DNA from 3 places in the Streptomyces sp. NPDC005761 genome. Region 1 is predicted to be linked to each of the others. Evidence: predicted binding sites of a transcription regulator. Region 1 holds the regulator's gene; each other region holds the start of a gene.
What was found. Region 1 encodes HrcA, which represses chaperone genes, less so after heat shock. Its sites were predicted from a motif close to TTNGCACTCNGNNNNNCNGAGTGCNAA; they were not measured.
Positions count from the first base shown of each region.

Region 2: a site for HrcA is predicted at 2,340-2,366, ahead of groES (co-chaperone GroES). Genes of this name have one in related genera too.
Region 3: a site for HrcA is predicted at 2,906-2,932, ahead of groL (chaperonin GroEL). Genes of this name have one in related genera too.

Region 1 is NZ_JBEXXX010000005.1:25,455-30,597, reverse strand. Features, by position in the region: gene ABZ434_RS06690 (16S rRNA (uracil(1498)-N(3))-methyltransferase) at 1-139, opposite strand, end outside; gene ABZ434_RS06685 (nitronate monooxygenase) at 136-1,209, opposite strand; gene dnaJ (molecular chaperone DnaJ) at 1,380-2,516, opposite strand; gene hrcA (heat-inducible transcriptional repressor HrcA) at 2,517-3,533, opposite strand; gene ABZ434_RS06670 (MBL fold metallo-hydrolase) at 3,719-4,450, shown strand; gene ABZ434_RS06665 (DUF3097 domain-containing protein) at 4,476-5,143, shown strand, end outside.
Region 2 is NZ_JBEXXX010000003.1:251,079-256,221, reverse strand. Features, by position in the region: gene ABZ434_RS05160 (hydroxyacid dehydrogenase) at 1-63, shown strand, start outside; gene groL (chaperonin GroEL) at 156-1,778, opposite strand; gene groES (co-chaperone GroES) at 1,882-2,190, opposite strand; gene ABZ434_RS05145 (hypothetical protein) at 2,554-2,877, opposite strand; gene ABZ434_RS05140 (polysaccharide deacetylase family protein) at 2,874-3,857, opposite strand; gene ABZ434_RS05135 (methyltransferase domain-containing protein) at 3,987-5,143, shown strand, end outside.
Region 3 is NZ_JBEXXX010000028.1:95,161-100,303, reverse strand. Features, by position in the region: gene ABZ434_RS24160 (CocE/NonD family hydrolase) at 1-155, opposite strand, end outside; gene ABZ434_RS24155 (TetR/AcrR family transcriptional regulator) at 260-976, shown strand; gene groL (chaperonin GroEL) at 1,118-2,743, opposite strand; gene ABZ434_RS24145 (cold-shock protein) at 3,106-3,312, opposite strand; gene ABZ434_RS24140 (MoaD/ThiS family protein) at 3,758-4,036, opposite strand; gene thrC (threonine synthase) at 4,076-5,143, opposite strand, start outside.

The sequences.
Region 1 (5,143 bases):
GGCCGCTTCCGTCCGTCAGGACGACGTCCTCACCGGCGCGCAGTCGCTTCACCGAGACGGCGTGCCGGCCCTCGGGGCCGTCCAGCACGAACCCGGGCCCGTCCGGCAGCTGTTCGACGACGAAAACGGGTGCCGTCACTGTGTACTCCTCGTGCTCAGTGCCGTCCGTGCGGCGTCCAGTTCCTCGACGAGCAGCCTGACCAGCCGGCCCGCGGGCAGTTCGCGTGCCATCCGGTGCCCCTGCCCCGCCCACAGTGCCATGCCCTGCGCGTCCCCCGCCTTGGCCGCCGCCTTGCGCAGCACGGCTGTCAGATGGTGGACCTGCGGGTAGGCGGCGGGGGCGTACGGTCCGTGCTCGCGCACGAAGCGGTTGACCAGGCCTCGGGCCGGGCGGCCGGAAAAGGCCCGGGTCAGAGTGGTGCGGACGAACAGCGGGTTGGTCAGTGCCTGTTTGTGCAGCAGATGGGCGCCCGACTCGGGACAGACCAGAAAGGCGGTGCCCAGCTGCGCGGCATCGGCTCCCGCCGCCAGCACCGCGGCGATCTGGGAGCCGCGCATCAGCCCGCCCGCGGCGATGACCGGTATCTGCACGGTCTCGCGGACCTGGGCCACCAGGCAGAGCAGCCCGGTGCCGCTGCCGTCGGCCTGCGGGTCGTCGCGGAACGTGGACTGGTGGCCGCCCGCCTCGACGCCCTGGGCGCAGACGGCATCGGCGCCCGCCCACTGGGCGGCCTGGGCCTCCTCGGGCGAGGTGACCGTGACGACGGTGTACGTGCCTGCCGCGGCGAACGCGTCGAGGGTGTCGCGCGACGGGCAGCCGAAGGTGAAGGAGACCACCGGGACGGGGTCCTCCAGCAGGATGGCGAGCTTGGCCTCGTAGCCGTCGTCGCCGCAGGCGTCGGTGTCACCGAGCGGTGTCTCGTACCAGGAGGTCTCGCCGGCGAGCTGGTGCCGGTACACCTCGACGGCGGCCGGGTCGGCGAGGTTCGGCTGCGGCATGAACAGGTTGACGCCGAAGGGCTGGCCGGTGAGTCCGCGCACCTGCTTGATCTCGTTGTACATGCCGTCGGCCGTCTTGTACCCGGCGGCCAGGAAGCCGAGTCCGCCTGCCTCGGCGACGGCCGCGACGAGCTGCGGACAGGAGGGTCCGCCCGCCATCGGGGCCTGCACGATCGGATACCGGCAGAGATCGGTCAACGCGGATGACATGACCGCATCGTGTCATGTCGCCCCTGTCCTGCGATGCGCACCCCGCTGCCACGGTTTGTCCGCAATGCGGTACGGGCCCGGAAACCGGGCCCGTACGACATCGTTGCGTGGAGCTGGTGCCTCGTCAGCCGAGGTCTACCCGTGCCGGGCGAACCTTGACCGACGCGGCGCTAGCGGCCGTTGAACGCGTCCTTCAGCCGCGAGAACAGGCCCTGCTGCCCGGGCTGGAACTGGCCGGTGGGCCGCTCCTCGCCGCGCAGCTTCGCCAGCTCGCGCAGGAGGCGCTCCTGCTCCGGGTCCATCTTCGTCGGCGTGAGCACCTCGACGTGCACGATCAGGTCGCCGCGCCCACCGCCCCGCAGGTGCGTGATGCCGCGGCCGTGCAGCGGCACGGACTGGCCGGACTGGGTGCCCGGCCGGATGTCGACCTCCTCGAGACCGTCGAGCGTCTCCAGCGGCACCTTCGTGCCGAGGGCCGCCGCCGTCATGGGGATGGTGACCGTGCAGTGCAGATCGTCGCCGCGCCGCTGGAACACGGCGTGCGGCAGCTCGTGGATCTCGACGTAGAGATCACCGGCCGGGCCGCCGCCGGGGCCGACCTCGCCCTCGCCCGCGAGCTGGATGCGGGTGCCGTTGTCGACACCGGCGGGGATCTTCACGGTGAGCGTGCGCCGCGAGCGGATGCGGCCGTCGCCGGCGCACTCGGGGCAGGGGGTCGGCACGACCGTACCGAAGCCCTGGCACTGGGGGCAGGGCCGCGAGGTCATGACCTGGCCGAGGAACGACCGGGTGACCTGGGAGACCTCGCCGCGGCCGCGGCACATGTCACAGGTCTGGGCGGAGGTGCCGGGTGCGGCGCCCTCGCCACTGCAGGTCGTACAGACGACGGCCGTGTCGACCTGGATGTCCTTCGTCGTACCGAAGGCCGACTCGGAGAGGTCGATCTCCAGCCGGATCATGGCGTCCTGGCCGCGGCGCGTGCGCGAACGGGGTCCGCGCTGCGACGACGTACCGAAGAACGCGTCCATGATGTCGGAGAAGTTGCCGAAGCCGCCCTGTCCGAATCCGCCCGCGCCACCGCCTCCGGAGGCGGACAGCGGGTCGCCGCCGAGGTCGTAGACCTGCTTCTTCTGAGCGTCCGACAACACCTCGTAAGCGGCGTTGATCTCCTTGAACCGCTCCTGGGTCTTCGGATCGGGGTTCACATCCGGGTGCAGCTCGCGGGCGAGCCTCCGGAAGGCCTTCTTGATCTCGTCCTGCGAAGCGTCGCGGCGCACGCCGAGTACGGCGTAGTAGTCCGTGGCCACTTACGACTCCGCCAGGATCTGTCCGACGTAACGTGCCACTGCGCGTACCGCTCCCATCGTTCCGGGGTAGTCCATGCGGGTCGGTCCGACCACGCCGAGTTTGGCGACTGCCTCGTCGCCCGAACCGTAGCCGACCGCGACGACGGACGTGGAGTTGAGCCCCTCGTGGGCGTTCTCGTGCCCGATACGTACGGTCATGCCCGAGTCCTTGGCCTCGCCGAGCAGCTTCAACAGCACGACCTGCTCCTCCAATGCCTCCAGCACCGGCCGGATCATCACAGGAAAGTCGTGCCCGAAGCGGGTGAGGTTGGAGGTGCCGCCGATCATCAGCCGCTCCTCCGTCTCCTCGACGAGGCATTCGAGGAGGATCGAGAGCACGGTGGACACGGTTCCCCGGTCCTCGCTCTCGAAGGATTCCGGCAGGTCCTGCACCAGCTGCGGGACGTCCGCGAAGCGGCGTCCCACGACCCGGCTGTTGAGCCGGGCCCGCAGATCGGCGAGAGAGGTCTCGCCGAACGGCGCGGGGCAGTCGACCAGCCGCTGTTCGACCCGGCCGGTGTCCGTGATCAGCACGAGCATCAGCCGGGCGGGGGCCAGGGACAGCAGTTCCACGTGCCGCACCGTCGAGCGGGTCAGCGAGGGGTACTGCACGACGGCGACCTGCCGGGTCAGCTGCGCGAGCAGCCGTACGGTACGTCCCACGACATCGTCGAGGTCGACCGCGCCGTCGAGGAAATTCTGGATGGCACGGCGCTCCGGCGACGACAGGGGCTTGACGCCCGCGAGCTTGTCGACGAAGAGCCGGTAACCCTTGTCCGTCGGGATGCGTCCCGCGCTGGTGTGCGGCTGGGCGATGAAGCCCTCGTCCTCCAGCACCGCCATGTCGTTGCGGACGGTGGCCGGGGAGACCCCCAGCTTGTGCCGCTCCGTGAGCGCCTTGGAGCCGACGGGCTCCTCGGTGCCGACATAGTCCTGGACGATGGCGCGCAGCACTTCGAGTCTGCGTTCGCTGAGCATCGCGCACACCTCCAGCTGTGTACCTCGGTGGTTCTCGGGCCGTTCCCGGGTCTGCTCCTGGCACTCTGTACGTACGAGTGCCAGCAATCCCCCGGCCAGTGTACGGCGACGAGGTGGGCCCCTAGCAAGGGCGACCGGCCACGCTACCGCGAGACTGCGCAGGTCGTTGCCGATAGCGTCGCTGTATGGACGCCTCTTGGGAAGAGTTCGGCTGGGAGCGACTCGGACACGGAGTGGGCCGACGACGCCTTCCGGTGTGGGATGCGACGGTCGCCCTGGTGGCCGGGACGGACGGAGTGCTGCTCTGTGACACCGGGTCGTCACTCCGCGAAGCGGTGGAGGTACGCGGTCAGGCGCAGGCTCTACTGGGCCGGAGGGTGACGCATATCGCACTCAGCCACCCCCATTTCGACCATGTGCTGGGCACGGCGGCCTTCGCCGGGGCTCGGGTGTACGGCGCGGGCGGCGTGGCGGATCTGCTGCGGGGCGGGGCGGACGAGCTGCACACCGACGCGGTGCGGCACGGTCTGCCCGAGCACGACGCGGCCGAGTCCGCCGATGTGCTGGTGGCGCCGCATCACGAGGTGCGTGCCGAATGGGCTCTGGACCTGGGCGGCGGGCGTGAGGTGCTGCTCGTGAACGCGGGCCCTGGGCACAGTGGCCACGATCTGGCGGTGCTGGTGCCCGGCCTGGCCGGCTCGCCCGCGATCGTGTTCTGCGGCGACCTGGTCGAGGAGTCCGGTGAGCCGCAGGCGGGACGGGACGCGTTCCCCTCGCGCTGGCCGGCGGCGCTGGACCGGCTGCTGACCCTGGGCGGCGAGGACGCGCTGTACGTGCCGGGTCACGGGGCGGTGGTGGACGCCGCTTTCGTACGGGCCCAGCGCGACGACCTCGCTGTCCGGTTCGGCGTGTCGTAGCCCGCTCCCCGCATATCGTCGTCCGATGCGCAGCTACCAGCCGGACCTGACCCCGCCGTGGAAGAAGTCCGCCCCCGCTCCCGAGGTGCCCGCCGAGCCCGATCTGGTCGTGGAGGAGGCCGTCACCGGTTTCTGCGGTGCGGTGATCCGGTGCGAGAAGACGGCCGAGGGCCCGACGGTGACCCTGGAGGACCGCTTCGGCAAGCACCGCGTCTTCCCGATGACGCCGCGCGGCTTCCTGCTGGAGGGCCGGGTCGTCACGCTGGTGCGCCCGTCGGCGGGCGGCCCGGTCCGGGCCGCCCGTACGGCCTCCGGCTCGGTGGCGGTCCCCGGGGCGCGGGCCCGGGTGGCCCGGGCGGGGCGCATCTACGTGGAGGGCCGGCACGACGCCGAACTGGTGGAGCGGGTCTGGGGCGACGACCTGCGCATCGAGGGCGTGGTCGTGGAGTACCTGGAGGGCATCGACGACCTGCCCGCGATCGTGCGGGAGTTCTCGCCGGGCCCGGACGCGCGGCTCGGGGTGCTGGTCGACCATCTCGTACCGGGTTCCAAGGAGTCCCGGATCGCGGCGCAGATCTCGGACGGGAACGTCCTGGTGGTCGGCCATCCGTACATCGACGTGTGGGAGGCGGTGAAGCCGTCCTCCGTCGGCATCGCCGGGTGGCCGGTGGTGCCGCGCGGACAGGACTGGAA
Region 2 (5,143 bases), on a different contig from region 1:
TTCGCGGCCGGCCGGCCGTTCGCGGACCCGGTGTACGGCGAAGGACTGTCACGCTCGGCATGACCCTCCCCGGAGGTGCGCGAACACGCAAGAGGCCCGGTACCCCGCGAGGGGTACCGGGCCTCACCGCTTGCGCGGAGAGCTACGGCTGCACGCTAGTGCGAGTGGCCGTGACCGTGACCGGCCTCGGCCTCTTCCTCGGCCGGCTTCTCGACGACCAGGGTCTCGGTCGTGAGCAGCAGCGACGCGATGGACGCGGCGTTCTCCAGGGCGGAGCGGGTGACCTTGACCGGGTCGATGACGCCGGCCTTCACCAGGTCGCCGTACTCGCCGGTCGCGGCGTTGAAGCCCTGACCCTTGTCGAGCTCGGAGACCTTCGAGGTGATGACGTAGCCCTCGAGGCCCGCGTTCTCCGCGATCCAGCGGAGCGGCTCGACGGCGGCGCGGCGCACGACCGCGACACCGGTGGCCTCGTCGCCGGTCTTGTCGAGGTTGCCCTCGAGGACCTTGACGGCGTGGACCAGAGCGGAGCCACCACCGGAGACGATGCCCTCCTCGACCGCGGCGCGGGTCGCGGAGATGGCGTCCTCCAGACGGTGCTTCTTCTCCTTGAGCTCCACCTCGGTGGCCGCACCGACGCGGATCACGCAGACACCGCCGGCCAGCTTCGCCAGGCGCTCCTGGAGCTTCTCGCGGTCCCAGTCGGAGTCCGTGGACTCGATCTCGGCCTTGATCTGGTTGACGCGGCCCGCGACCTCGTCGGACTTGCCGCCACCGTCGACGATGGTGGTGTCGTCCTTGGAGACGGTCACGCGGCGGGCGGTGCCCAGCACGTCAAGACCAGCCTGGTCGAGCTTGAGGCCGACCTCTTCGGCGATGACGGTCGCACCGGTGAGGGTGGCGATGTCGCCGAGCATGGCCTTGCGGCGGTCACCGAAGCCCGGGGCCTTCACCGCGACGGCGTTGAAGGTGCCACGGATCTTGTTGACGACCAGGGTCGACAGGGCCTCGCCCTCGACGTCCTCGGCGATGATCAGCAGCGGCTTGGAGGCACCGGCCTGGATGACCTTCTCCAGGAGCGGCAGCAGCTCCTGGATCGAGCCGATCTTGCCCTGGTGGATCAGGATGTACGGGTCGTCGAGGACGGCCTCCATACGCTCCTGGTCGGTCACCATGTACGGGGACAGGTAGCCCTTGTCGAAGGCCATGCCCTCGGTGAAGTCCAGGTCCAGACCGAAGGTGTTGGACTCCTCGACGGTGATGACACCGTCCTTGCCGACCTTGTCCATCGCGTCCGCGATGAGCTCGCCGACCTGGGTGTCCTGCGCGGAGAGCGCGGCCACGGCGGCGATGTCCGACTTGTCCTCGATCGGGCGGGCGGTCGCGAGGAGCTCCTCGGACACGGCCTTGACCGCGGCGTCGATGCCCTTCTTCAGAGCGGCCGGGGACGCGCCCGCGGCCACGTTGCGCAGGCCCTCGCGGACGAGCGCCTGGGCCAGGACGGTCGCGGTGGTCGTACCGTCACCAGCTACGTCGTTGGTCTTGGTCGCCACCTCCTTCACCAGCTGGGCACCGAGGTTCTCGTACGGGTCGTCCAGCTCGACCTCGCGCGCGATGGTGACACCGTCGTTGGTGATGGTGGGCGCACCGAACTTCTTGTCGATGACGACGTTGCGGCCCTTGGGGCCGATCGTCACCTTCACCGTGTCGGCAAGCTTGTTGACGCCGCGCTCGAGGGCGCGACGGGCGTCCTCGTCGAACTTCAGGATCTTCGCCATGGAGCTGAACTGTCCTCTCAAAAACAAGAACTGCGCCCCTGCCGCCCGGCTAGTTATTTCGCAGGGGGCCAGGGGCGCAGAACAGAAGCAAACGTTGAGTGAATTACTTCTCGATGATCGCGAGCACGTCGCGAGCCGAGAGGACGAGGTACTCCTCGCCGTTGTACTTCACCTCGGTGCCGCCGTACTTGCTGTACAGCACGACATCGCCGGTCTTGACGTCGAGCGGAAGGCGCTCGCCGTTCTCGAAGCGGCCCGGGCCCACGGCCAGGACGACGCCCTCCTGGGGCTTCTCCTTGGCAGTGTCCGGAATGACCAGGCCGGAGGCCGTGGTCTGCTCGGCGTCGAGCGGCTGGACCACAATGCGGTCCTCGAGCGGCTTGATCGCAACCTTGGTGCTGGTCGACACGATCCGGTCTCCCCCTTCGGAGATCTCACGGGGTTATCAGTCTGTGGGTGGCGACCAGGTGGGCCCGTCGTCGCGGGTGCCGGACCTGCCGGTCGCACAGTACTGCTGGCACTCTCCAGTGGGGAGTGCCAGCACTGAGACTATGACCGCGATTAGCACTCGGTCAAGCGGAGTGCCAATTCACGCCCCACGTGGCGTCCGGGGGCCCGCCTCTCGCACAGCTGTGCCCGTACGACGCTCCGCTCACCGCAGGAACAACGCGGGGACCGTCCGCACCGTTCCGTCGAACGGTGGAGTCCTGCGCATGCGGCCTGCCGGGCCGTCCGGGCCGGGCACCTCGGGGCCGCTCATGGCGTGGCACAGCGACTACCGCCTCGCGCACCCCGCGTCCGCGGCCGCTGCGTCGTACGCCCCCGCCCGCTCCGGCCACCAGTGGACCGCCGGGCGCACCCCGGAGCCCTCGGCCGCGGCGGGGCGGCCGCAGGAGACGACGACCATCGCCCCCGGCGCCCCGTGATCACCGCGCACCGCCGTGGGCCGCACCTGACCGCCGGGCGACGGGTTCACATGCTGCGCCGCCTTGCGGCCCAGCCGTTCGATCGGGTCCACCGACTGGGCGCAGCCGGCGGTGGCGGTCACGAGCGCACCGGCGGTCAGCAGTCCGGCCAGCAGCCGGTGCGCCCTTCTCATACGTAGTCCTCCAGGCGGGCCACGGCGTAACCCTTGTCCGTGATGACCTTCATGACGTTCCGGATCATGTCGGGCATGCTGCCCTTCCAGTCCGCCTTGCCCCGGAAGTGCGTGAGGATGATGTCGCCGGGATGGAGGTCCTGGTCCTCCTCGCGCCACTCCATGTGGTCGGGGAAGGCCTCCGCCGCCCACAGGGGCACGGCCGTGATGCCACAGGACTTGGCGATCCTCAGGGTGTCGCCGTTGTAGTTGCCGTACGGCGGCCGGAAGAGCCGGGGGCGCTCGCCGTACTGCTGCTCGAGGATGTCCTGCTGGTCGCAGATCTCCCGCTCCTGCTCGCCGCGGGAGAGTCCGGGCATGTAGCGGTGGTTCAGCGTGTGGTTGCCGAGGACGACACCGCGGACCTGGGCCTCCTTGAAGTACGCGTAGTTGTCGCGCACCAGGTAGTCGCTGAGGAAGGCGCTGTACGGGATGTTCAGCTCCGACATCATCTTCAGCAGCTCGGGGTCCTTGTCCTCCCCGTCGTCCATCGTCAGGAAGACGATCTTCTCCTTGGTGGGGACGGTGGTGAAGACCGGCGGCAGCGAGGCGTCACCGCCCTCGACCTCGAACCCCTCGCGGGTGGTGATGTGCGGCTTCACGGCGGGCGGCGCCGGCGGCGCCAGCGGGGTGCTCGCCAGGCCCCACTTCTTGGCGGCCACCGCGCGTGCGGCCTGGGCGCGGCGCGCCTTCTCGGCCTGCGCCGCGACGGAACCCGCAGCGCCCGCCGGCGGGCCGCCCGGCTGTCCGGCCTGCGCCGCGGCCACGTGCGCGGGGTCGGGCGCCGCTCGTTCGCCGCTCCCGGCCGCGCAGCCCGAGCCGGCGGCGGCGACCAGGAGCGCGGCCAGGACCGCGTAGCCGGGCCGGCGCCGCAGATGCCCCTGCCCGCGCTTGCTGCCGCCCCGCCCGCTCGCCACCGCACCCGGTCTGCGCCTCTTCATGGCAAATTCTTCCTTTTGTCGTACTGGCTGCATGGCGCCGCATCCTGCCAGCCCGGAACCGGGCATCCGGGCCGACACAGCGCCCACCCCGCACGGTCCCCCGGCTGGCGCGCAGCCGACTGGCCCACAATGGGACGGGTGAACGCTCAAGCCCCGACCGGCCCGTCCGACGTCCCCGACCCCATCGCCGCCTTCCAGGCCCTGCGCACCCCCGAGGGCGCCGAGTTGCTGGCCGGACTGCGCTCGTACGACCCCGCAACCGAACTGGCCACCGCCACCCGGCTGCGCCGCACCCACCCGGCCGGCCTCGTCACGGCGGCACTGGGGCAGGCCCGGCTGCGGCAGCGGGCGGCGGCGAAGTTCGGCGCCGAGGACGCGCACCGGATGTTCTTCACGCCGAACGGGGTCGAGCAGGCGACCCGCACCTCGGTGGCCGGCTACCGCGCGCGGCGGTTCGCGGACGCCGGGGTGCGCAGCGTCGCCGACCTCTGCTGCGGGATCGGCGGCGACGCGATCGCCCTGGCCCGGGCCGGCATCACCGTCCTCGCCGTGGACCGCGATCCGCTGACCGCCGAGGTGGCCCGGGCCAACGCCGCCGCGCTCGGTCTCGACGCGCTGATCGAGGTGCGGTGCGCCGACGTCACGGAGATCGACACGTCGCCCTACGACGCGGTGTTCGTCGACCCGGCCCGCCGGGGCGGACGCGGGCGGATCTTCGACCCGGAGGCGTACTCCCCGCCCCTGTCCTGGGCGACGGCGGCCGCGCTGAAGGCGCCCAGGGCCGCACTGAAGATCGCCCCGGGGGTGCCGCACGAGGCGATCGGGCCGCAGGCGGAGGCGGAGTGGATCTCGGACGGCGGCGACGTGAAGGAGGCGGTGCTCTGGTTCGGCGAGGGCTTCGAGGCGGGCTCCTACCGCGCGACGCTGCTCCCGTCGGGCGCCACCCTGTCCGCTCCGGCCACGCTGCCCGCACCGCCGGTCGGCCCGGTGGGGCGCTATCTGTACGAGCCGGACGGTGCGGTGATCCGGGCGCACCTGGTCGCCGGGATCGTGGAGCGGTGCCACGGGAGGCTGTTCGACGGGATGATCGCGTACGTCACGAGCGACGAGCTGTACGACTCCCCGTACACCTCCGGCTACGAGATCACCGATCAGCTTCCCTTCAACACGAAGCGGCTGAAGGCGCTGCTGCGGGAGCGGAAGGTCGGTGTCCTCACGGTCAAGAAGCGCGGTTCGGCGGTCGAACCGGAGGAACTGCGCAGGAAGATGAAGCTCCAGGGACCGAA
Region 3 (5,143 bases), on a different contig from region 1:
GCGGGGACGGTGAGGCCCGGCTCCCACCCGGCCTTGTGCCGTGCGGCGGGCAGCCCGCGCCAGGTGGCCCGCATCAGCCGTGCCGACAGCGGCGGCTTGGCCGACGGCAGGGTCCGGGCGGGCCTCGGCAGGGCGTCGTGCGTGGGTGATGTCATCGTTCGCCTCCGTCGCTCACTCATTCTCGTACCGTGTACGAGAATAGTCGATGCTTGGATGGACGGGACAGGAGCCGCAGCGTGACGAAGGGAACAGCAGGACCGTGACCCGTGACGAAGGGACCGGCGCCACCGGCGTCGACCCCCGCGAACTCTGGCTGGCCCCGGACCGGCCCCGCCGGGGGCGCAGGCCCGCCTTCAGCCGTGAGGCGATCACGGTGGCGGCCGTCGCCCTGGCCGACGCCGAGGGGATCGACGCGGTCACCATGCGGCGGGTCGCCGCGGAGGTGGGCGCCGGCGTCATGTCGCTCTACAGCTACGCCCCCGACAAGGAGACGCTGCTGGACCTGATGATCGACCACGTCAACGGCGAGCTCGCGACCCACGCCCCCCTCACCGGCGACTGGCGCGCCGACCTCAAGGGCATCGGGCACCTCCAGCGCGACCACATGTTGCGCCACCCCTGGCTGGCCACCGCCGTGCCCGCCCGCCGGACACTCGGCCCCCGCACCCTCGCCTTCCTGGAACACGCCCTGGCCGCCCTGCGCCCCAGCGGCCTCGACGGCGGCGCCCGGCTGGAGGTCTTCGCCCAGCTCACCGCGTTCGTGGCCGGACACGTGGCCCACGAGGTGGCGCAGGCCGAGGCCGCGCAGGACCCCGGCCGGGCCACGGCCGAGGCGCTCTACCTCGCCACCGTCGCCGCGGACGGCCACCACCCCGAGCTGGCCGAGGCCCTCGCCTCGGCCGGACGCCCGGTCACCCCCGACGCGACGTTCGCCCGCTTCCTGAACCGCCTGGTCGACGGCCTGGACGCGGACTGACCGCGCGGCCCCGCGCCCTACCAGGTGCGGCGCGGGCACGCGGGCCGTACGACGCGCGCACACGAACGACGCCGGCCCCCGGGGATCGCTCCCCGGGGGCCGGCGTCGTACAGCTGTGCAGGAACTACCGATCCGTCAGGATCAGAAGTCCATGTCACCGCCCGGCATGCCGCCCGGAGCGCCGCCGGCAGCGGCCTTCTCCGGCTTGTCGGCGATGACGGCCTCGGTGGTGAGGAAGAGCGCGGCGATGGACGCGGCGTTCTGCAGGGCGGAGCGCGTGACCTTCGCCGGGTCGAGAATGCCCTCGGCGATCATGTCGACGTACTCGCCGGTCGCGGCGTTGAGGCCGTGACCGATCGGCAGGTTGCGCACCTTCTCGACGACGACGCCACCCTCGAGACCACCGTTGACGGCGATCTGCTTGAGCGGGGCCTCCAGCGCCAGCTTGACGGCGTTGGCGCCGGTCGCCTCGTCACCCGAGAGCTCGAGCTTCTCGAAGACGGCCGAGGCCTGGAGCAGAGCCACGCCACCACCGGCGACGATGCCCTCCTCGACGGCGGCCTTGGCGTTGCGCACCGCGTCCTCGATGCGGTGCTTGCGCTCCTTGAGCTCGACCTCGGTCGCGGCACCGGCCTTGATGACGGCCACGCCGCCGGCCAGCTTCGCGAGGCGCTCCTGGAGCTTCTCGCGGTCGTAGTCCGAGTCGGAGTTCTCGATCTCGGCACGGATCTGGTTGACGCGGCCCTGAACCTGGTCGCTGTCACCGGCGCCGTCGACGATCGTCGTCTCGTCCTTGGTGATGACGACCTTGCGGGCGCGGCCGAGCAGGTCGAGACCGGCGTTCTCCAGCTTGAGGCCGACCTCTTCGGAGATGACGGTGCCACCGGTGAGGATGGCGATGTCGCCGAGCATGGCCTTGCGGCGGTCACCGAAGCCCGGAGCCTTGACGGCAACGGACTTGAAGGTGCCACGGATCTTGTTGACGACCAGGGTCGACAGGGCCTCGCCCTCGACGTCCTCGGCGATGATCAGCAGCGGCTTGCCGGACTGCATGACCTTCTCGAGCAGCGGAAGGAGGTCCTTCACGTTGCTGATCTTCGAGTTCACGATCAGGATGTACGGGTCGTCCAGGGACGACTCCATGCGCTCCATGTCCGTGGCGAAGTACGCCGAGATGTAGCCCTTGTCGAAGCGCATACCCTCGGTGAGCTCGAGCTCCAGACCGAAGGTCTGGGACTCCTCGACGGTGATGACGCCTTCCTTGCCGACCTTGTCCATGGCCTCGGCGATGAGCTCGCCGATCTGGGTGTCGGCGGCGGAGATGGAGGCCGTCGAAGCGATCTGCTCCTTGGTCTCCACGTCCTTGGCCTGCTCCAGGAGGGCGGCGGAGACGGCCTCGACGGCCTTCTCGATGCCCCGCTTGAGAGCCATCGGGTTCGCGCCCGCGGCCACGTTGCGAAGGCCCTCGCGGACGAGTGCCTGAGCGAGAACGGTGGCGGTGGTCGTACCGTCGCCGGCGACGTCGTCCGTCTTCTTGGCGACCTCCTTGACCAGCTCCGCACCGATCTTCTCGTACGGGTCCTCCAGCTCGATCTCCTTGGCGATGGAAACACCATCGTTGGTGATCGTGGGGGCGCCCCACTTCTTCTCAAGGACGACGTTGCGGCCCTTGGGGCCGAGGGTGACCTTGACGGCGTCGGCGAGCTGGTTCATGCCGCGCTCAAGACCGCGCCGGGCCTCCTCGTCGAAGGCGATGATCTTGGCCATATGAAGTGGTCCTCCCGGACAGGGGTGGATTTCTCCGGACCGAGAGGCGCCCGCGACGGACGGCCTGCGTGTCTGCCGGTTCCTTGCCCCGGCAGACCTGCGGGCCTCACCGGCCCGGTCCAAGTTTCTGTCACTCTCACCCAGAGAGTGCTAAGCCAATAATTAGCACTCGACCCCCGAGAGTGCAAGCGTCCACCTCGGAGTGTGGACAGCCGCGGGGGCCGTCCCGCCGAAGCGGGCCCAGGGTGCGCGGCACGTCCCCGCCGCGACGGCCCGGGACGCACGAAGGGCCCGTACCTCTCGGGTACGGGCCCTTCGTGCGTGAGTAGTGTCGTTGACCGACTGCGTCGTGGCCGGCGGGCTCAGCCGACGGCGAGCTTGACCATGTCCGCCTGCGGCCCCTTCTGGCCCTGCGAGATCTCGAATTCAACTCGCTGACCCTCTTCGAGGGTGCGGTACCCGTCCATCTGGATCGCGCTGTAGTGGACGAAAACATCCGCACCACCGTCGACCGCGATGAAGCCGTACCCCTTCTCCGCGTTGAACCACTTGACGGTGCCCTGAGCCATGCCTAACTCCCCTATTACTGGCCCTTGCACAGGACCGCACTTCGCGGGCCCGGGTCAGAACTCACCCTCCGACAGGAGAGGGTGGGTGCGCCGGAACGCGTCGACCGCGGCCGAATGTATCTGCCCAACTGCCCTCTGCAACAGGTCAATCGGACGAGAATTCTGAGCAGAACCGATCGCCCGAATGTGAGGAATTCATGAGGATCCTGGGCAACTCGGGCCAGGCAAAGGCGACTTATGACGCAAGGAGCTCGCACACTTTGGCTGCATCTTGTCGTGGCCCGGCGCATTCTCATATGCGGGGGGCACGGGCAGCGGAGGGGGCTTCCCTCACCCTACCCCGCTCAACCATGCAGAATTGCCCCCTCCGCTTCTCTTGCGGAGGGGGCAATCGTGGTCACGCTGTGAAGTCGGCCCGGCGGCCTCCGGGGCCCGGGCCGCGGGCTCAGCAGCCGCCGGCGACGGCCGGGATGATCGAGATGCCGGCGCCGTCCGGCGTGGCCGCGTCCAGGCCGCCCTCGAAGCGCACGTCGTCGTCGTTGACGTACACGTTCACGAAGCGGCGCAGCTTGCCCTGGTCGTCCAGGACGCGGGCGGCGATGCCCGGGTGGTCCTTCTCCAGGGACTCGATGACCTGGGAGAGGGTCGCGCCCTCGGCCGGGACCTCGGCCTGGCCGCCCGTGTAGGTGCGGAGGATGGTGGGGATACGGACCTTGACGCTCATGGTGTGCCCTTCCTGAAGTCTCGGGTGGTCAAAAGCTTCTCAGCCGGTGGCGAGGCCCGAGGCGAGGCCGGCGGCACGGAAGGCGTCCAGGCTCGGACGGATCGTGGCGCTCGCCTGCGAGGTGGCGGCCACGGCGTCCAGCGTCTTGAGGCCGTCACCCGTGTTCAGGACGACGGTGGTGAGCGTCGGGTCGAGCACACCGGCGTCGATCAGCTTCTTCGTCACGCCGACCGTCACCCCGCCCGCGGTCTCCGCGAAGATGCCCTCGGTGCGGGCCAGCAGCTTGATCGCGTCGACGACCTGCTCGTCGTCGACGTCCTCGACGGCTCCACCGGTGCGGCGCGCGATGTCCAGGACGTACGGGCCGTCGGCCGGATTGCCGATCGCCAGGGACTTGGCGATCGTGTTCGGCTTCTGCGGCCGCACGACGTCGTGCCCGGCCTTGAAGGCGGCGGAGACCGGGGAGCAGCCCTCGGCCTGGGCGCCGAAGATCTTGTAGGGCTTGTCCTCGACCAGGCCGAGCTTGATCAGCTCCTGGAGGCCCTTGTCGATCTTCGTGAGCTGTGAGCCGGACGCGATCGGAATGACGATCTGGTCGGGCAGCCGCCAGCCGAGCTGCTCGCAGATCTCGTAGGCGAGGGTCTTGGAGCCTTCGCCGTAGTACGGACGCAGGTTGACGTTGACGAATCCCCAGCCCTCGCCGAGCGGGTCGCCGATGAGCTCGGAGCAGAAGCGGTTGACGTCGTCGTAGTTGCCCTCGATGCCGACCAGCTCGCCGCCGTACACCGCGGCCATGACGACCTTGCCCTGCTCCAGGTCGTGCGGGATGAACACGCACGAACGCAGGCCGGCCCGGGCGGCGGCGGCACCCACGGCACCGGCGAGGTTGCCGGTGGAGGAGCAGGAGAGGGTGGTGAAGCCGAAGGCGCGGGCGGCCTCGACGGCGATCGCGACGACGCGGTCCTTGAAGGAGTGCGTCGGGTTGCCGGAGTCGTCCTTGACGTACAGACCGCCGGTGACGCCCAGCTCGCGGGCGAGGTTGTCGGCCTTGACCAGCTTGGTGAAGCCGGGGTTGATGTTGGGCTTGTCCGCGACATCGGAGGGGAC